DNA from 3 places in the Nonomuraea sp. NPDC050202 genome. Region 1 is predicted to be linked to each of the others. Evidence: riboswitches for the same ligand, from Rfam matches in the RefSeq annotation. Region 1 holds a riboswitch; each other region holds the start of a gene.
What was found. A riboswitch is a leader RNA that binds a small molecule or an ion and turns the genes downstream of it on or off. The one in region 1 is predicted to bind cyclic di-AMP.
Positions count from the first base shown of each region.

Region 2: linked by a shared signal. The riboswitch ahead of AB0I79_RS14895 (C40 family peptidase) and the one ahead of AB0I79_RS26260 (hypothetical protein) in region 1 are both predicted to bind cyclic di-AMP.
Region 3: linked by a shared signal. The riboswitch ahead of AB0I79_RS15885 (hypothetical protein) and the one ahead of AB0I79_RS26260 (hypothetical protein) in region 1 are both predicted to bind cyclic di-AMP.

Region 1 is NZ_JBFALF010000010.1:17,489-24,125, forward strand. Features, by position in the region: partial or broken gene AB0I79_RS26245 (TrpB-like pyridoxal phosphate-dependent enzyme) at 1-1,298, shown strand, start outside; gene AB0I79_RS26250 (DeoR/GlpR family DNA-binding transcription regulator) at 1,566-2,345, shown strand; gene galT (galactose-1-phosphate uridylyltransferase) at 2,342-3,418, shown strand; cyclic di-AMP (ydaO/yuaA leader) riboswitch at 3,487-3,631, shown strand; gene AB0I79_RS26260 (hypothetical protein) at 3,638-4,594, shown strand; gene AB0I79_RS26265 (response regulator transcription factor) at 4,607-5,272, opposite strand; gene AB0I79_RS26270 (sensor histidine kinase) at 5,269-6,537, opposite strand.
Region 2 is NZ_JBFALF010000004.1:249,178-255,814, forward strand. Features, by position in the region: gene AB0I79_RS14875 (hypothetical protein) at 1-441, opposite strand, end outside; gene serA (phosphoglycerate dehydrogenase) at 772-2,361, shown strand; gene AB0I79_RS14885 (hypothetical protein) at 2,777-3,073, opposite strand; gene AB0I79_RS14890 (SSI family serine proteinase inhibitor) at 3,174-3,563, shown strand; gene AB0I79_RS14895 (C40 family peptidase) at 3,621-4,025, opposite strand; cyclic di-AMP (ydaO/yuaA leader) riboswitch at 4,233-4,377, opposite strand; gene AB0I79_RS14900 (3-isopropylmalate dehydrogenase) at 4,476-5,513, shown strand; gene AB0I79_RS14905 (branched-chain amino acid aminotransferase) at 5,741-6,637, shown strand, end outside.
Region 3 is NZ_JBFALF010000004.1:450,532-457,168, forward strand. Features, by position in the region: gene AB0I79_RS15865 (VOC family protein) at 1-194, opposite strand, end outside; gene AB0I79_RS15870 (YetF domain-containing protein) at 191-769, opposite strand; gene AB0I79_RS15875 (rod shape-determining protein) at 766-1,740, opposite strand; gene AB0I79_RS15880 (DUF5302 domain-containing protein) at 2,073-2,273, shown strand; cyclic di-AMP (ydaO/yuaA leader) riboswitch at 2,437-2,572, shown strand; gene AB0I79_RS15885 (hypothetical protein) at 2,758-3,480, shown strand; gene AB0I79_RS15890 (alpha/beta fold hydrolase) at 3,547-4,392, shown strand; gene AB0I79_RS15895 (hypothetical protein) at 4,441-4,812, opposite strand; gene AB0I79_RS15900 (roadblock/LC7 domain-containing protein) at 4,838-5,212, opposite strand; gene AB0I79_RS15905 (hypothetical protein) at 5,242-6,027, opposite strand; gene AB0I79_RS15910 (roadblock/LC7 domain-containing protein) at 6,031-6,405, opposite strand; gene AB0I79_RS15915 (helix-turn-helix domain-containing protein) at 6,543-6,637, opposite strand, start outside.

The DNA.
Region 1 (6,637 bases):
ACTGGTACAACATCGTTCCCGATCTGCCCGCCCCGCCGCCTCCGCCGCTGCATCCCGCCACGCGGCGGCCCGTCGGCCCCGACGACCTGGCGCCCCTGTTCCCCATGGAGCTGATCGGGCAGGAGGTCAGCGGCGAGCGGTACGTCCCGATCCCCCAGGAGGTGCTGGACGTCTACCGGCTCTGGCGGCCGACGCCGCTGATCCGGGCGCACCGGCTGGAGCGGGCGCTGGGCACGCCGGCCAGGATCTACTACAAGTACGAGGGCGGCTCCCCCGCCGGGTCGCACAAGCCGAACACGGCGGTGCCGCAGGCGTACTACAACGCGCGCGAGGGCGTCCGGCTGCTCACCACCGAGACCGGCGCGGGTCAGTGGGGGTCGGCGCTGGCGTTCGCCTGCGCCCAGTTCGGCCTGGAGTGCCGGATCTGGATGGTGCGGGCCTCCTACGACCAGAAGCCCTACCGCCGCTCCCTCATGCAGGTGTACGGCGCCACCGTGCACGCCAGCCCCTCCGCCGTGACGGGGGTGGGCAGCAAGATCCTGGCGGACGATCCTGGCTCCCCTGGCAGCCTGGGGATCGCGATCAGCGAGGCGGTCGAGGTGGCGGGCGCGTCACCCGACGCCAGGTACGCCCTCGGCTCCGTGCTCAACCACGTCCTGCTGCACCAGACGGTGATCGGCGAGGAGGCGCTCGCCCAGCTCCCTGAGATGCCGGACCTGGTGATCGGCTGCACCGGCGGCGGCTCGAACTTCGCCGGCCTGGCCTTCCCCTTCCTGCGGGAGAAGCTGGCGGGCCGGATCCGGACGGTGTTCCGGGCCGTGGAGCCGGCGGCCTGCCCGTCGTTCACGCGCGGCGCGTACGCCTACGACTTCGGCGACACGGCCGGCTTCACGCCGCTGCTCAAGATGCACACGCTGGGGCACTCGTTCGTGCCGGACCCGATCCACGCCGGCGGGCTGCGCTATCACGGCATGTCGCCGCTGTTGTCGCACATGTACGAGCTGGGCCTGTTCGAGGCGGTGACCCGCGCCCAGAACGAGTGCTTCGAGGCCGGCGTCCGCTTCGCCAGGACCGAGGGGATCGTGCCCGCGCCCGAGCCCACGCACGCGCTGGCCGAGACGATCGCCGAGGCGCTGCGCTGCAAGGAGAGCGGCGAGGAGAAGGTGATCCTGACGGCGCTGTGCGGTCACGGTCACTTCGATCTGGGGGCCTATGACCGGTACCTGGCGGGCGAGCTGGAGGACTACACGCTGCCGCAGGACCGCATCGACCAGGCGCTGACCGAGCTGCCGTCGTGAGCCGCCCTGGCGGGTGAGCCGCGGGTGGCCGCCGGAAGCGGGCGGCCACCCGCCGGTCATCGCGCCGTGGGGCGCTTGCCGTGGTTCGCCTTCTTCTTCTTGCGTGCCCTGCCCTTGCGTGCTCGCCTGGCCATAAGCTCGCCTCCGATGATCGGTGAGCCCTCACCGTCTCCTGCCGCGCTGACCAGCGCAAGCGTTCCCGCGTTAACTAACATTCCCCAACAATCCCGTGTCATAATTTGGTGGAATCTGTTGGAAGGAGCGGGCGTGCTCGCACAGCAGCGACAGCAGGCGATTCTCGAACGCGTGCGCAGCAACGGCGGCGTCCGGGTGGCCGACCTCGTACGCGAGCTCGGCGTCTCCGACATGACCATCCGCCGCGACCTCGAGGTGCTGGCCGAACGCGGGCTGCTGGAGAAGGTACACGGCGGCGCGACCGCGCTCGGCCCCGGCTCGACCGAGGAGCCCGGCTTCACCGCCAAGTCCGCGCGCCAGCAGCAGGAGAAGGAGGCCATCGCGCGCCACGCCGCCACGCTCGTCCGCCCCGGCACGGCCGTGGCGCTGTCGGCGGGCACCACCACGTGGGCGCTGGCCCGCCACCTGATCGGCGTGCCCGAGCTGACCGTGATCACCAACTCGATCCCGGTCGCCGACGTCTTCCACCGCAACCCGCGCGCCGATCGCACGGTCGTGCTGACCGGAGGCGTACGCACGCCGTCCGACGCCCTGGTGGGCCCCGTGGCCGTGGCCGCGATCCGCCGCCTGCACGTGGACACGCTCTTCCTGGGCGTGCACGGGATGAGCGTGCGTGCCGGGTTCACCACGCCCAACCTGCTGGAGTCCGAGACCGACAGGGAGCTGGTGACGGCCGCGACCCGGCTGGTCGTCCCCGCCGACCACACGAAGTGGAACACCGTCGGCATCAGCACCATCGCCGAGCTGAGCGAGGCCGACGTGGTCATCAGCGACGCGGGGCTGCCGGAGGACGCACGCACCGAGCTGGCCGAACGGGCCGGAGAACTGATCATCGCGGAGGCCTCGTCTTGAAGCGCACCATCACCCATCTGGCCGACGGCCGGGAGCTGATCTACTTCGACCGGCGTGACGACGCCGACAGGAGCGCGATCGACCGCCGGACCCTGGAGCCCCGCCCGGTGGCCTCCGAGCTGCGGTACGACCCGCTGACGGAGGAGTGGATCGCGATCGCCGGGCACCGGCAGACGCGCACGTTCCTGCCGACCGGTGGCACGGCCGAGTGCCCGCTGTGCCCGTCGTCGGACACGCGGTCGTCGGAGATCCCGTCCTACGACTACGACGTGGTCGTGTTCGAGAACCGATTCCCCTCTTTCTCCACAAATATCGGGACTTATGGGGAGCCGGGTGGACTGAGCGAGGTCCGTCCGGCCGTGGGGCGGTGCGAGGTGGTGTGCTTCACCTCCGACCACTCCTCCTCCTTCTCCAGGCTCTCCGACTCCCAGGTGGAGCTGGTCATGGAGGCGTGGGCCGACCGTACGGCCGAGCTGTCCCAGATCGAGGGCGTGGAGCAGGTGTTCTGCTTCGAGAACCGGGGCGAGGAGATCGGCATCACGCTGGCCCACCCGCACGGCCAGATCTACGCCTACCCGTACGTGACGCCCAGGACCAAGCTGCAGCTCGCCACCGCCGGGCGTTACACCAAGGGCAACCTGTTCGCCGACGTGCTGGCCGCCGAGCGGGAGGCGGGGACCCGGGTGGTGGCCGCCAACGAGCTGTGGACGGCCTTCGTGCCGGCCGCCGCGCGCTGGCCGTTCGAGGTGCACCTCTACCCGCACCGGCAGGTGCCCGACCTGGCGGCGCTCACCGAGGAGGAGCGGGCGGCGTTCGCGCCGCTGTACACCTCGGTGCTGCGGGCGTTCGACGGGCTGTTCGACATGACGATGCCGTACATCGCGGCCTGGCACCAGGCGCCGGTGCGGGAGGGCAGGGAGCTGGCGTACCTGCATCTGGAGCTGTTCAGCATCAGGCGGGCACCGAACAAGCTCAAGTTCCTGGCAGGATCGGAGTCCGCGATGGGCGCCTTCGTGAACGACGTGCTGCCGGAAGAGGCGGCACGCATGATTCGATCACAGATAGATCACTAATGGATTTCTAGTTAAGGTCGCATTACTCGTGATCTACCACTAATATCCCCATATGCACCGGCCGTAACGGCCGCAGCATGCCTAATCCCGGGCGCCTCGCCCGGGAGCCGGGGACCCAAACCGCACCTGGGGTGAATCCGCTACGGCGGTAGGGAATCGCACCTCCCATGCCCGAACCCGTCAGCTAACCCGGCCGGCAGAGGGAGAGGAAACATCCACGTGGCGGCTTCGTCCCCCGCGATCCTTGCCATCGGCCTCATCACCGCCACCGCCGTCGCCCTGTCGGCGGCCCCCGCCTCAGCGGCGCCCAAACCGACGGAAGCCGAGCTCCGTACCCAGCTCAAGCAGCTCAACAGCAAGGTCGACAAGCTCATCGAGCAGTACAACCTCAAGCGCGTCGAGCTGGCCAAGGCCCAGGAGGCCGCCAAGACGGCCGCCGCCAAGCTGGCCGCCGCCGAGCAGACGCTGGCCGGCGCCGAGCAGCGGGTCGCCGACATCGCCCGCCTGCGCTACCAGAACGGCGACCCCTCCTCGCTGCCGGGCTTCATGCTCCCGACGGACGCCGACAGCGCCGCCCTGCTCGAACAGCTCACGGCCGAGCAGCAGGCGCTCGTCGCGATCGTGGCCAAGGCCCGCGACGACAAGAAGAAGGCCAGCGAGGAGGCCGCCGCGCTGACGGCCAGGATCAAGTCGGACGCGGCCGAGGTGGACGAGCAGCGCGACGAGGCCGAGGACGTCATCGAGGACATCAAGGACAAGCTCGAAGACCTCATCCCGTACGGCACGGGCCGCAACGCCAACGGCACCTGGGCGCCCGAGCTGCCCACGGGCACCGACAACATCACCTCCCGTACGCGGCTGATGAAGGCCCAGGTGGAGAAGAACTTCTCGCTGCCGTACGCGGTGGGCTGCTTCCGCTCGGGCTCCAGCGGCGAGCACCCGCTCGGCCGGGCCTGCGACTTCATGATGAGCGCGGGCGGCGCGATGCCCACGGCCGTGAACAGCGCGCTCGGCGACCGGATCGCAGCCTGGGCGATCAAGAACCAGGGCAGGCTGGGCATCAAGTACGTGATCTGGAAGCAGCGGATCAACCAGGGGTCCGGCTGGCGCGCCATGTCCGACCGCGGCAGCGTCACCGAGAACCACTTCGACCACGTGCACATCTCGATGAACTAGCGAGCCGAAGGGTCAGGGCCGCTCGGGCGCTCGCGGGACGAGCAGCCCCCGGTTGAACGCCTCGGTGACGGCGGCGGCGCGGTCGCCCACGCCGAGCTTGGCGTAGATGTTCAGCAGGTGGCTCTTGACCGTGGCCTCGGTGATGAACAGCCGGGCGGCCGCCTCACGGTTGGTGTTCCCCGCCGCCACGAGTTCGAGCACCTCCAGCTCACGCTGGCTGAGCAGTTGCGGCGCGGGTGTCCTGACCCGGTTCATCAGCCGTGCCGCCACCGAAGGGGACAGCACGCTGTCGCCCTTGGCGGCGGCCCGCGCGCCTCGCAGCAGGTCCTCCCGGGGAGAGTCCTTGAGCAGGTAGCCGGTGGCGCCCGCCTCGATCGCCGGAAGGACGTGGCTGTCGCTGTCGTAGGTGGTCAGCACCAGCACGCGCGCGGTGACGCCGAGCCTGGTCAGCTCCTTGATCGCGGTGAGCCCGTCCATGCCGGGCATGCGCAGGTCCATCAGGATCACGTCGGGCCCGGCCTCCTGGGCGAGCCGTACGGCCGCGGCGCCGTCCGCGGCCTCGCCCACCACCTCGAACCCGGGCGCGGAGGCGAACATGCTGCTCAGCCCGTCCCTGACAACGGGGTGGTCGTCCGCGATCAGCAGTCGGATCGGGGTCTCGGCCGTGTGGTCGATCATGCGTGGCTCCCGGTCGGCGGAGTGGGGACGCGGGCGGAGATCCCGGTACCCAGGCCCGGCTCGGACTCGATCTGCAAGGTACCGGACAGTCCTTCGACGCGCTGGCGCATGATGGTCAGGCCGAAGCCGCCGCCGGACGGCTGCCGTGACATGGCCGTGCCGGCTTCGAGGCCCGCTGGATCGAAGCCCCTGCCGTCGTCACGTACGTCCAGTGCGACCTCGTGCTCCAGGTAGGACAGGGTCACCCCGACCCTGGTCGCGTGCGCGTGCTTGGCCACGTTGGCCAGTGCCTCCTGTGCCGTGCGCAGCAGCGCGAACTCGGCCTCCGGTGTCATCGGCCGTACCGTGCCGGTCGTCGTGACGTGCGCGGGCAGCCCGTGCAGCTTCGACCACCGGCCGGCGACGTCGGCGAGCGCGTCGCTCAGGCGCGCGGTCCGCAGCGGCTCGGGCCGCAGCGCGTCGACCGAGCGCCGCGCCTCGGCCAGGCTCTCCCTCGCCAGGTTCTTGACGGCGTCGAAGGGCCGGCGCCACGGCGCCGGGACCTCGTGCATCTGCTCGGCCGCCTGGAGCTGCGCGATGATGCCGGTCAGGCCCTGCGCCAGGGTGTCATGGATCTCGCGGGCCATCCGCTGGCGCTCGTCGAGCACGCCCGCCTCCCTGGCCTGGGCGAGCAGCTGGGCGTGCAGGCCGGCGTTCTCGGCGAGCGACGCCTCCAGCAGCCGGTTCGTCCGGCTCAGCTCCTCGAGGGTCTGCTCGCGCCGCTCCTCCTCCCTCTCGGCGACCCGCAGGACCCAGGCGCAGGCGCACATCATGACGATGTTGAAGGCGACGATGGTCACCAGCATCGCCACGCCGAACGCGTCCGTCCTGGGGATGCCGGACGCCTGCGCCGTACCGGCCAGGACCGCTGCGCCGGACACGCCCAGCAGCCGCCACGGCCAGCGCAGGACCGTGAAGGAGTAGATGTAGGCGGCAGGGGTGAAGAGCCCGAAGGCGGGTTGGCGGGCCACGAGGACCGCGGTGAGCACGAGCAGCCCCGCGACGAACATCCCCATGATCCGTGGCCGGCCCCACCAGCCGGGACGCAGGGTGAACATGCCGAGCATCCACGCGGCCGCCAGCCCGCACAGGCCGAGGTCGACGAGCAAGGAGCCGTCCACCCCGTCCGCCATGATCACCAGGATCGCGACGAGGAGCACCAGCAGCGCGTACGGAACCACGTTGACCAGAAGGAACGGCGGCTGTTGCGGAATCTTCCTGCTCACGGCTCCCTCTCCCGGCAGGATTCTATTCCCAGCGGAACCAGCGGATCGCGGCGAACGCGCACACCACCGCGTACGCCGCCAAGGTCTGAGCCCTCGATGC
Region 2 (6,637 bases), on a different contig from region 1:
GTATCCCGGATCCACCTGCTGCATCGGCCCCGACAGGTGCGGCCGGGGCGCGGGCACCCAGGGCAGCGAGGGGGCGTGCGGGCTCGGCGGGGCCACCTGGGCCAGCGCGGCACCCCTCGACACGGTGGCCATCGCGCCCGTGGCGTAGGCGGCGGGAACCGCCCCCGACAGGACGGGCGTGGGCCCGGTGCGTGTCGTGGTCATGAAGTGCTGGAGATCGTCGATGGGCACGGCCGCGGCGGCTGGTCCGGCCGCGTCGATGACGATCTCGCGCACCCCGGTGACGCGCTGGATGTCCAGGATGGTGTCGGCGTCGCAGGCCGACAGGGAATGGCTGCCGCGGTGTCTGGCATAGGTCGCTGGGCTGGTGTATCCGAGCAGGACCCGGTCACCGGCCTGTGTCGTCCCCAGGACGACGGAACGATCTGGTCGCACTGCCACCAGGACTCCACCGTCGGCAAGAGCGCCCAGCAGGCGATGGGGCGTGCCATGCTGTGCGAGCACGTCGGCAAGCGCAGGATTCCCGATGCTCATATGACGAACCATAGGTAGTCGGCCACGGCTTATCAGGCTAATGGCGAATAAATCTCCCGATCAAGACAAAGATGTGAGCGGAGTGGATGAGTTTGCCGCGAGCTGGGTACGCCGCGTTCCGTCTCACATGCTGGCCCCTCGTGAATACGTTCACAAGCTGCGGATACACTCTGTGGGACCGCTGGGGGGTTCCGTGGACGGTGACCCCCCTCCGCCGTGCCTTAAGGATGCACAGACGTGAACAAGCCCGTCGTTCTGGTCGCAGAGGAGCTGTCCGAGGCTGGCCTCGCCGTGCTCGGTGCTGATTTCGAGGTCCGCCACACCGACGGCGCCGACCGTTCCCAGTTCCTGCCCGCTCTCGCCGACGTGGACGCGCTCATCGTGCGCTCCGCCACCCAGGTCGACGCCGAGGCCATCGCCGCGGCCCCCAAGCTGCGCGTGGTCGCCCGCGCCGGCGTCGGGCTCGACAACGTCGACGTCGAGGCGGCCACCAAGGCCGGTGTCATGGTCGTGAACGCCCCGACCTCCAACATCACCAGCGCCGCCGAGCAGACGATCGCCCTCATCCTGGCCAGCGCGCGCAACACGGCCCAGGCCCACGCCGCGCTGAAGAACGGCGAGTGGAAGCGGTCGAAGTACACCGGTGTCGAGCTCGACGAGAAGGTCATCGGCATCCTCGGCCTGGGCAAGATCGGTCAGCTCGTGGCGCAGCGCCTGCAGCCGTTCGGCGTCGAGCTGATCGCCTACGACCCCTACCTGCCGGCGGCCCGCGCCGCGCAGATGGGCGTCAAGCTGGTCAGCCTCGAAGAGGTGCTCAAGCAGGCCGACTTCATCACCGTGCACCTGCCCAAGTCCAAGGAGACGATCGGGCTCATCGGTGACAAGGAGCTGCACCAGGTCAAGCCGAGCGTCCGCATCGTCAACGTGGCCCGCGGCGGCATCGTGGACGAGAGCGCGCTCTACTCGGCGATCAAGGAGGGCCGGGTCGCGGGAGCCGGCCTGGACGTCTTCTCCAAGGAGCCGTGCACCGACAGCCCGCTGTTCGAGCTGGACCAGGTCGTCGTCACGCCGCACCTCGGCGCCTCCACGCACGAGGCCCAGGAGAAGGCCGGCACCCAGGTCGCGCGGAGCGTGAAGCTGGCGCTGGCGGGCGAGTTCGTGCCGGACGCGGTCAACGTCCAGGGCGGCGCCGTGGCCGAGGACGTCAAGCCGGGCCTGCCGCTGGCCGAGAAGCTCGGCCGCGTCTTCACCGCGCTGGCCGGCGAGGTGGCCACCAAGCTCGACGTCGAGGTGCGCGGCGAGATCGCCGCCCAGGACGTGCGGGTGATCGAGCTGGCCGCGCTCAAGGGCGTCTTCGCCGACGTGGTCGAGGAGCAGGTCACCTACGTCAACGCGCCGCTGCTGGCCAAGGACCGCGGCATCACCGTCGAGCTGGTCACCAGCTCCGAGAGCCCCGACTGGCGCAACGTGGTGACCGTGCGCGGCGTGCTCGCCGACGGCCGCACCGTGTCGGTCTCCGGCACGCTCTCCGGCCCCCGGCAGATCACCAAGATCGTCGAGGTCAACGGCTACGAGATGGAGATCGAGCCGACGGCCCACCTGTGCTTCTACACCTACACCGACCGCCCCGGCATCGTCGGCGTGGTGGGCAGGCTCCTGGGCGAGCACAGCATCAACATCGCCTCGATGCAGGTGGCCCGTGACGTCAAGGGCGGCAAGGCGCTCATCGCGCTGACCGTCGACTCCGCCATCCCCGCCGAGGTCGTCGAGCAGATCGGGTCCGAGATCGGCGCCGAGAGCGGCCGCTCGGTGGACCTGGAGGACTGACCTCCCGGATCTCGCGCAAGGGCCGTCACCCGTCCGGGTGGCGGCCCTTTGTGTCTCAGCATGCAAGATACTAGGACTTCCGAGCAGATCCTCGGGTACTGTGGCTGCTAATGCGCCAGGTGTTCGTACTCATTGCCTGCCGCGGCGGGGCCTGTTAGGGCAGGTCGACGACCCGCCGCGGAGTGCGGCGTTGTGTCGGCCAGTAAGTCCCATTCGTCCGGTCCGTGACCCGGACCACGAGATCAGGCCCGGTCGGATTCGCGACCGGAGTCCGGCTTCCCACTGGAACGCGTCCGCGAAATGAGCTGAGTCACATGTACGACATGTACGCCTGGAACCGCACCGAAGAGCAGCAGGACGAGGCCGCCGAGGCCCTGCAGACCGCGCTGGACCGCCGCGACAACGGCGGCGCCCCTCAGAATTCGAGCCGGTAGAAGACGGCTGTCCGCCGTAGCGCGGGCACGAGCTTGATGATCGAGGCCACCGTCCGGTGCACGGCCGACAGGCGATCGAAGCCGTCGATGTCGAACGCGCTCACCGCCTCCAGGCAGCGCAGCCCCGGATGGATGGCCTGGTCGATCCGCTCGATCGCCTCCGCCGCCATCCGGTCGCCGAGTATCGGGTGCGGGGAGGTCGCGTCGAGCGCTCTGCCGTACAGGGTGGCCAGGAGCGTCGCCTTCTCCCCGGTCAGGTGCACCTTCTCGGATGACATATCCGACACGCTACGCCCGTGGTACCAACACCTGCCCTTCTGGATACGAAGAGTGTTGATAGCGTCGCTCTACGTATTCATCCCTGCAGGAGGTTCCCCCATGCGCGCTTCCCTGAGCGTGATCCGTCGCGCCGCGACCGTAGCCCTGCCCGCTCTGACCGTCGCGGCGCTGCTCGCCGTCCCCGCCCACGCGCAGGAGTCCTACCTGCGCATCACCACCTACCACGGCGGCAGCACCACGCAGTGGTTCCTGACCTGCCGTCCGGAAGGCGGCGTCCACCCCGACCCCGTCGCCGCCTGCGACAGGCTGGACGAGTTCGGCGGCGACCTGGACCGGATCAGGTACCGGCCGGACGTGCCCTGCCCGAAGATCTTCGACCCGGTGCACGTCGAGATCCGGGGCGACTATCGGGGCGAGCCGAAGGACTTCGCCGACGACTACCCGAACCCGTGCTTCGTGGCGCACCTCGCCGCCCCGATCGTGCCCTGACCGCCTGCTGAGGAGGGCGAGCGGCCCCGCGGGGGAAAGCGGGGCCGCTCGGGCTTCTCAGAGGGTGGCGGTCACGTCGGCGGGTACGGATTCGCGGCGCTGTTCGAGCTGTTCGGCCCACTGGCGCACGCCCTTGGGGTCCGGCCGGACGGCACCGACGAAGGCCTGCCTGCGCCAGTCGGAGAGCTTCTCCTCCTTCACCACGTCGCCCGACCGCGGCGCGTGCACCATGTGGCCGGGCTTGGAGATCATCCCGACGTGGCCCAGGTTGCTGAAGAACACCAGGTCGCCGGGTCTTAGATCGTTCCAGGAGATCTTCCTGGAGAAGGCCCCGTACTGCTCGCGGGCCGTTCTCGGCAGGTCGATCCCCGCCTTCTCGTACGCCCGAAGCATGAGCCCCGAGCAGTCGTACCCTCGATCGCTGGTTCCGCCCCAGACGTACGGGATGCCGCGCTTGTTCATGGCGAAGTCGAGGGCGATCTTCCAGGCGGGTCTGGGCGCCTGGGCCTGCCTGATGCGCCGGATCTCGGCGCCGGTGAGGGTGGTGGTGTCCTTGTCGGTGGCGGACCGGGCGGCGACCTCGTCGCCGGTGGCCGCCTGGGCGGCGGGGGTGGCCAGGATGAGTCCGGCAGAAGCTGCTGCCAGGACGATGGCGGTGCGAGACAGAGCACTGTCCTTCCATGCGGCCGACCGGGTTAGCTGACGGGCTCGGGCCTGGAAGACAGCCCTACGGCGATGACCGCCGATTCGCCCCTGGGGGAAAGTGGGTCCCCGGCTCCACGCAGCGGCTGCGTGGATTAGGCTCGACGGACTCTAACGAAACGGTCAAAAGGTCGCAATCCCCCCAAACCGGACGTCCGGAAAATGAGATGGTGTGTTCGTCAGACGAGACGAGCCGGTATGGTTGCCGTCATGGAGTCGCGTAACATCCGCCTGGCCGTCATCCCTGGGGATGGCATCGGCACCGAGGTCGTCGCCGAAGGGCTCAAGGTCCTGGAGGCAGTAGGCACGAAGATCGAGCCCACGCACTACGACCTGGGAGCCGCACGCTACCACCGTACCGGCGAGACTCTCCCCGACTCGGTGCTCGACGAGCTGCGCGGCTACGACGCGATCCTGCTCGGCGCCATCGGCGACCCCAGCGTGCCGCCCGGCATCCTCGAGCGCGACCTCCTGCTGCGACTCCGCTTCGCCTTCGACCACTACGTCAACCTGCGGCCGGTCAAGCTGTTCCCCGGCGTGGCGACCCCCCTGGCCGACACGCCGACGGAGAACATCGACATGATCGTCGTGCGTGAGGGCACCGAGGGCCTCTACGCCGGCACGGGCGGCGTCATGCGGCGCGGCACGCCGCACGAGATCGCCACCCAGGAGTCGCTCAACACCGCCCACGGCGTCGAGCGCGTGGTGCGTTACGCGTTCGAGAAGGCCAAGTCCCGGCCGCGCAGGAAGCTGACCCTCGTCCACAAGACGAACGTGCTCACCTTCGCCGGCGACCTGTGGCAGCGCACGGTCAACCGCGTGGCCGAGGAGTACCCGGAGGTCACCACCGACTACTGCCACATCGACGCGGCCTCGATGTTCTTCGTGACCCAGCCCGAGCGCTTCGACGTGGTCGTCACCGACAACCTGTTCGGCGACATCATCACCGACCTCGGCGCGGCCATCGCCGGCGGCATCGGCCTGGCGGCCAGCGGCAACATCAACCCGGAGGGCGCGGCGCCCAGCATGTTCGAGCCGGTGCACGGCAGCGCCCCCGACATCGCCGGCCAGGGCAAGGCCGACCCCACCGCGACGATCCTGTCCGTCTCCATGCTCCTCGACCACCTCGGCCTGCACGACGAGGCGGCCAGGGTCGAGCGGGCGGTCGCCGACGACATCGCCGGGCGCGGGGCAAGCCGCAGCACCAGCGAGATCGGCGACGACATCACCGCGCGAGTATCCGGCTAGGACCGCCTAGCCCCGTACGCGCCTGGCGGTCCGAGGAGGACTGCCGGGCGCGTTTTCGTGTACCCAGGCCACGGCGGTAATCGGACCAACCACCCCATCAACCGCTTGCCATCCCATATAGCGAGACAATAGGAAGTACGGACCGCCCCCCGGGAGCGCGACAGCTCCCGGAGGGGTGACCGGATTCCGGTAGATTTCGGTAGACCGTAGAGAGAAGGACCGCCGTCATGACCATCGCTCAGAAGCTCAGCTTCGACGTGCAGCTATCCGACCACGCTCGCACCGCAGCCGAGCGGGAGCAGGTACTGGCGAACCCCGGATTCGGGCAGACGTTCACCGATCACATGATCTCGATCGACTACACCGAGGGCGAGGGCTGGCACGACGCCAGGCTCATGCCGTACGGTCCGCTCTCGCTCGACCCCGCCACCTCGGTCTTCCACTACGCGCAGGAGCTGTTCGAGGGCCTGAAGGCCTACCGGCAGATCGGCGGCTCGATCGTCACCTTCCGCCCGTACGCCAACGCCGGCCGCTTCAACCGCTCGGCCGCGCGCATGGCCATGCCCGAGCTGCCGGAGGAGACGTTCGTCGAGTCGCTGGAGCTGCTCGTCCAGACCGACAAGGAGTGGGTGCCCACCACCGAGGGGCACAGCCTCTACCTGCGCCCCTTCATGATCGCCACCCAGGCGGGGCTCGGGGTCAACTACCCGTCGAAGACCTACAAGTACATGGTCATCGCCTCGCCGGCCGCCTCGTACTTCACCGGTGGCGTCAAGCCCGTCTCCGTCTGGCTGTCCACCGAGTACACCCGCGCCGCCCCCGGCGGCACCGGCTTCGCCAAGTGCGGCGGCAACTACGCCGCGGCGTTCGTGGCGCAGCGGCAGGCGGTGGAGAACGGCTGCGACCAGGTCGTGTGGCTGGACGCGCAGGAGCACCGGTACGTCGAGGAGATGGGCGGGATGAACCTGTTCTTCGTCTTCGGCGACAAGCTCGTCACGCCCGCCCTCACCGGCACCCTGCTGCCCGGCATCACCCGCGAGTCGATCCTGGAGCTGGCCGGCGATCTGGGGCTGGAGACGGAGGAGCGGCTCATCACGGTGGACGAGTGGCAGGAGGCGAGCGCG
Region 3 (6,637 bases), on a different contig from region 1:
ATGCGCACCGCGACCTCGGCCGTGCCCTGCGGCACCCCGAGCCGCCGCTCGGTCGCCCAGCCGCCCTTGGGGCCTTGCGCGCGGGGGAGGGTGTCGTAGAGCACCTCGGCGCCGAACGCGCGGGCGAAGAACTCGGTGGCCGCGTCGAGGTCGGGCACCGTCACCCCGACGTGGTCGATGCCGCGGACGGTCATGCGCTGCCTCCTGTTCTGGCCAGGGCGTCGAGCTTGCGCTCGATGCGGTCGAGCCGGGTACGCAGCTCCGCCACGTCACCCCGCTCGGCGGTCTCCTCGTCGGGCCGCAGCCTGACCAGCACGGCGCCGCCGGGCTCCAGCCGCACCAGGCTCGTGTCGGCCACGCTCGTACCGCCTCTGAGCTGGATCGCCACGTCGACATCGGCCTGCCGCACGCCCAGCCGCCGCAGCGCCGCGTGCACGTAACCCCCGTCGCGGGCCAGCACGATCGGGCTGCCCTCGACCAGCCTGCCGATCGCCGGCACCGTCGCCGCGAGCCGCACCACGACCGCGTTCACCGCCATCAGGATCACCAGCCCGGCCAGGCCGCCGGCCAGCGAGTCGTCAGGCCCGATGATCGCGTTCTGCACGACGTTGCTCATCAGCAGCATGACCACGAAGTCGAAGTTGTTGAGCTGGGCGATGCCCCGCTTGCCGCCGATGCGCAGCAGCGCCGCCACGGTCACGTACACCGCGACGGTCCTGACGGCCTTGTCGGCGAGTGAGACCCCGCTGTGGAACAGGTCGTCGATCATGTACGGCCGCCACGGAGCCTCCCGATCAGGCCCAGCTCGTCCACGCACCGGCCCAGCCCCAGCGCCACGCACTCCAGCGGGCGCTCCGCCCTGCGCACGGGCATGCCCAGCGTCTCCCGCAGCCGCCGCCCGAGCCCGCGCAGCAGCGATCCGCCGCCGACGAGCACCGCGCCGTGCTCTCCGAGGTCGGCGGCCAGCTCGGCCGGGCAGCGCTCCACCGTCTCCATCGCCGCCCGCGCGATCGACTCGACCGGCTGCCCGGTGGCCTCGAAGATGTGCTGGACGGGCAGCGTCAGCTCCCGCTCGCGGCCGGTGCCGGGGTCGCGGGCCCGCACGACGACGTGCCCGTCGTGCGCGTGCCGCTTGGCCGACTCGGCCTCGCGGTCGTCGAGCTGCAGCCCGTGCTCGCGCTCCACGAAGCGGGCGATGGCCCTGTTCACGGCCTGCCCGCCGTACGGCACCGAGCCGGTCGCCACCACGGACTCGCCGGACAGCACGGCGATCCGCGCGGCGTCGCGGCCGATGTCGATCACCATGTGCCCGGTGCGGTCGGCGGGTGAGATGCCCGAGCCGAGCGCCACGGCCAGCGCGTGCGGGACCAGGTGCACGGTCCTGGCGTCCGCCTCGTACGCGATGTCCTGCAGCGCCTCGCGGTCGATCGGGGTGGAGTCGCAGGGCAGCGCCATGACCAGGCGCGGCCTGGCGTACGGGTGCCAGTGCACCTTGCGCAGGAAGTGCCGGATCATGCGCCGGGCGAGCTCGGCGTCGGCAGGCAGCCCGCCGCTGACCGGCCAGTGGGTGTGCCCGCCGGAGTCGGCGGCGGCCTCCGCGCCGTACCCGACGATCTTGCCCGTGCGGTCGTCGCACATGACGACCGAGGGCTCGTCGAGCACGATGCCCTTGCGTTTGACGTAGATCCGCGTGCTCGCCGCTCCCAGATCCATCGCCAGGTCACGACCGAGGAGTCTCATCGCGGGATTACTTTCCGGATCCGTTCCAACACAACACCACGAACGGAACGGATCCCCTTTACCTGTTACCCCTGGAACTGTGATCGACGAAGACCGCGAGGCCGAGCGTTACGACGCGGCCCGCGGCGGGCCGGTCCGGTCGTCGCCGGGGCGGCCCGGCACGGGCTGCGGCCGGGCGGCGAGTCGCGGTTCGCCGGCCACGGGCAGGGCCGCTCGGGCGGTCCCGGCCCGGTCTTCCGCTTGCTGTCTTTCACCGCGCAGTGAGCCCGGTTTCGCGTCATAAGCAGTGCCGTGCGAAGCTGTGAACTGTCCCCAACACCATGGAGGTCCTCATGGCGGATACACCGGAGCCGGAAGTCAGCGAAACTCCCGAGGACGAGCTGAAGCGCAAGTTCCGCGAGGCGCTGGAGCGCAAGCGCAACCAGCACGGCGGATCGGGCGCGGGTGGCAGGGGCGGCGACCCATCCAAGATCCACGGGGCGCACGGTCCGGCTGCGAGTAAAAGATCGTTCAGGCGCAAGAGCGGCGGCTGACGCTGGAATTCTGCGGGGGTACGGCGTGCCGTGCCCCCTTTTCCTTTGCCTGGACAGGTAGATCTTTCGCCCGATTCGTGAAGAATCGTTTGCAGATGTCCGTTTCCGTGGCTACTGTAATCGCCATTACCAGCCGGTGACCCAGTCCTTACCCCAGGAGGACGGCCGGTTGGCGCCGAATCCCGAACTTCGGGAACCGGGGAACCACCTCCGTTGGGGTGAATCCGGCTCCGTGCCGGTAGGGCAACTCCACCGCCCGAACCCGTCAGCTAACCCGGTAGGCGTGATGGAGAGGACAACTTACCCCATGCATCAGCGCGTCGTACCCCCGGACCGCGTCTTGACGGCCGCCTGCTGAGCGGCCCCCTTCCTCAAAGGCTCGTATCTTGCGCTCCGCGTAGCGACCTCGCGGCGCTCTGCCCCGCTGCGCCCTCATCCCCTGAGTGCAACCTCCCTGTCCCCCAGTGAAGGGTTTTGCTGCTTCATGTATGCCCGTTTTGGCCTGCGTTCCCTCGCCGTGCTGACCGCCTCCGCCGCCTGCGCGATGAGCATCGCCGGCACGGCCGCCCACGCCGACACCGACACCGGTGAAAAGATCTTGCTCAAGGGCTCGACCACTGCCTCGTACTTCTGGGACGACGCCTCCGGCCGCGCCGGTGACACGGGCCTGCCGGCCAGTGGCAAGCCGATGCAGAAGGGGCTGGCCGCCAGCCCGAGCTGGCCGCTGCTGACCGAGGGTTACGTGGTCTACAAGGGCAAGAAGATGCCCTTCTTCGTGGGTGACCGCGGGCCGGGCGCGCCCTCCAATCGCGGCATCATGCTGGACCTCGACGCCAAGACGTTCGCCGAGCTGACCGGCGGCGAGTTCAACTCCAGCACGCTGGGCGTGGACGGCATCGGCGGCCAGGGCCACATCGAGGTCGACTACGTCATCACCAAGTGGGGCGACGGCGTGGGCAAGAAGAACTACCCGGTGCCGTTCTCGACCGGCGCCTGGGCCGAGCGCGACACCAACCCGGCGACCCCGCCGCAGGCCGAGGAGGACTCCTCCGCCGCGGGCGGCAGCCTCCCTGACGCCCCCGCGGACGAGCCGGAGAAGGAGTCCGGCCTGGTCGGCACCGCGCTGATGGCCGGCGTGCTGTCCGTGGCGGGCGGTGGCGCGCTGCTCGGCGGGGAGCGCCTGCGGGCCGCGTTCATGAAGCGCTGAGCTCCCGCATCAAATCGGAGCGGATGACCTTTACGTGACGACGACCAGAATGTCATTCTGGTCGTCGTGACCATCCGCGCAGCCGCGAACGGCATCGACATCGCCTACGAGAGCTTCGGCTCACCCACCGGGCGCCCGCTGCTCCTCATCATGGGGCTCGGCGCCCAGCTCATCCAATGGGACGAGGGGTTCTGCGAGCTCCTGGCGGAGCAGGGACACCACGTCGTACGGTTCGACAACCGCGACGCGGGCCTGTCCACGCACCTCCACGAGCACGGCCTGCCCGCGATGGGAGCCGCGCCGCCGTACCTGCTGGACGACCTGGCCGACGACACCGCGGCCCTCATGGACGCGCTCGGCTGGCCGGCGGCCCACGTCGTGGGCGCCTCGATGGGCGGCATGATCGCCCAGACGCTGGCCATCCGGCACCCCGGCCGGGTGCTGACCCTGACCTCCATCATGTCCACGCCGGGCCCCTCCGTGGCCCCGCCCACGGAGGCCGCCGCCGCCGTCCTGATGGGCAGGCCGGCCGAGGGCCGCGAGGCGGTGCTGGAGCAGGCGGTGCGGACCTGGTCGTCCATCGGCTCGCCGGGCTACGAGCTGGACCGGGAGAAGATCAGGGCGACGGCCGGGCTGGCCTACGACCGCTGCTTCGACCCGGCGGGCACGGCCAGGCAGCTGGCCGCGATCATGGCGTCGGGCGACCGTACGGAGCTGCTCGCCCGGGTCGAGGTGCCCACGCTCGTGCTGCACGGGGAGGCTGACCCGCTGGTCCCGGTGGCGGGCGGCCGGGCCACGGCCGCGGCCGTCCCCGGGGCGCGGCTGGTGACGTACCCGGGGATGGGGCACGACCTGCCGCGCGAGCTCTGGCCGAGCTTCGTCGCCGAGATCACCAAGCTGACCTCGCCCTGACGACGCCGGTGGCCCGCCCCCGCGGGGCCGGGCCACCGGAACGGGCGTTCAGACCTCCAGCTTCTCCTCGATGCTCCGGAGCTGGTGGCGGGCCAGCGCCAGGTTGGCGCGGTTGCGGTCGAGCGCCAGGTACAGGAACAGGCCCTTGCCGCCGCGCCCGGTGATCGGGCGGATGATGTGGTACTGGCCGCTCAGCGTGATCAGGATGTCCTCGATGGCGTCCTTGAGGCCCAGCGAGTCCATCGTGCGCAGCTTGGCCTTGACCACCTCCGTGTTGCCGGCCGCGGCGATCTGCAGGTCCAGGTCCTTGGAGCCGCCGAGGGCCCCCAGTGCCATGCCGCTGCCGTGGTCGACGATCGCGGCACCGATGGAGCCGTCGATGCTCATCATCTCCTTGAGCGACACGTCCATGCCGGCCATGTCCTCTCCTCTCCCTGTTCGCGAGTCACTGTTTGCGAGCTGAGACGGCGGCCACGGCGGCAGCCGTCTTCCTGCCCTCCAGCCGCAGCAGCCCGACGTTCGCGCCGGGTCCGGCCAGGACCGTGAGGACGATGGTGGGGCCGGCGGCGTAGAAGGCCGTGAAACCGGCGGTGCCGGAGATGAGCGTCTCCTCGAGCGTTCCCTGGCCGGTGATGAGGAGCATCCGCCTGCTCATCGCGAGCAGCGCCGCCGACAGCGCCGCCGCCTGCTCGCCCGACTCCCCTGGAAGGTCGCAGGCGAGCTGCAGGCCGTCCACGGTGCAGGCGACGCTCCCCTGGACGTCCGGGGTGCGCTCGCGCAGCAGCGCCATCTCCTCCAGAACCTCTTGCCGTAGCTCCACCGGTGGCCTCCTCCTGAGTGAGGGGAACCTCACGACAGCTCCTCGAGCGCCTTCTTCAGCCGCATCAGCAGCGCCAGATCGGTCGGGTCGCCCGTCACGGGCGGGCCCAGCGGCTGGGCCCGCGCCTGCGGGTCGTGCGGCGGATGCTCGCCGGGCTTCCGCCGTAGGGGCAGGTCGGGCGCGGCCAGCAGCCCCGAGGCGGCCAGCCGGCGCACCGCCAGCAGCACCGGGTACGCCGGCCGGCCGATCTGCTTGGCCAGCTCCAGCGGGGTCGCCTTCTGGTCGGCCCTGACGATGACCTCCCACTGGACGCGGCTCAGCGTCACCCCGTGCCCGGGCAGCCGGGGCAGCGGCCGTACCGGGAGGGTGTCCACGTCGGCGGAGGGCCAGATCTGGGCGAGCTGCGCCCGCCGCCGCGCGCACTCCCGCACCAGCCCCGGCACGTCGAAGAACCACTGCCCGCCCAGCCAGTGCCGCTCCCCGGGGCGGAACTTGGGGCGTGTCCCGCTGACCGGCAGCAGGAAGAAGGCCGCGTCCAGGACCCCGCCGAGCACCGCGTACTGCAGCTCGCCCTGCGTGAGCGGCCCCTCGGCGAGCAGCCGCTCGCAGCCTCCGTCGGCCTGCAGCCGGCGCAGTGCCGCCTCGCTCATCAGCCCCCTGGCCGCGAGCAGCCGTTCCACGCTGGGGGCCTGGGCGCACTCCATGTACGTCACGCGCCCGTCCGAGAGGAAGATCGTGCCGCTCCTGCCGACCTGGAGCGCGCCGGTGGAGCGCTCGCGGGCGAGCCCGGCCAGGAGTGTGTCGAGCTTGGCCATGGGTCACGTCGCAAGCCGGCTGGAGATGGTGCGCAGGCGGTACCTGGCCAGGGCGAGGTTGGATCGTTCCAGGTCAAGGCGTACGTAGATGACCAGCGGCCCCTCGAACACGGTCTCCAGCAGCCGCAGCAGATGGTGACCCTTGTCCGTGGTGACGAGCATGTCGTCGATGCGGATGACGTCGCCCGGGCAGGTGCGGGCCAGGCCGTCGGTGGTGGCGCGCAGGGCCTCGGTCAGCGCGGCGGCCGACCGGTCGGCGTCCACGCCCACAGCCGTGCTGAAGGCCACCGGCATGCCGCTCGTGTGGTCCACCAGCATGGCGTCCAGCGCGCCCGGTATGGACATGACCTCTGCCAGGCAGCCGTCGATTCCCAGCACGTGACCTCCCTCACCGTGGTGGAACGCAGACAGCGTAGGGCGAAGGGGACGGGCCCACGTGACGGCCGGTCACGGGTGTGGAGGTTTTATACGGCTGCGGAGTAGAAAAGCACCACTGGTACGGAAAAACGTATGATTTATGAGAATTTCTCGCGGCAGCGCATGATTTCGGCGACATTCCGCTCGGCCCAGTCGGCCACCACGGAGATCGGCCCGTGCAGCGAGCGCCCGA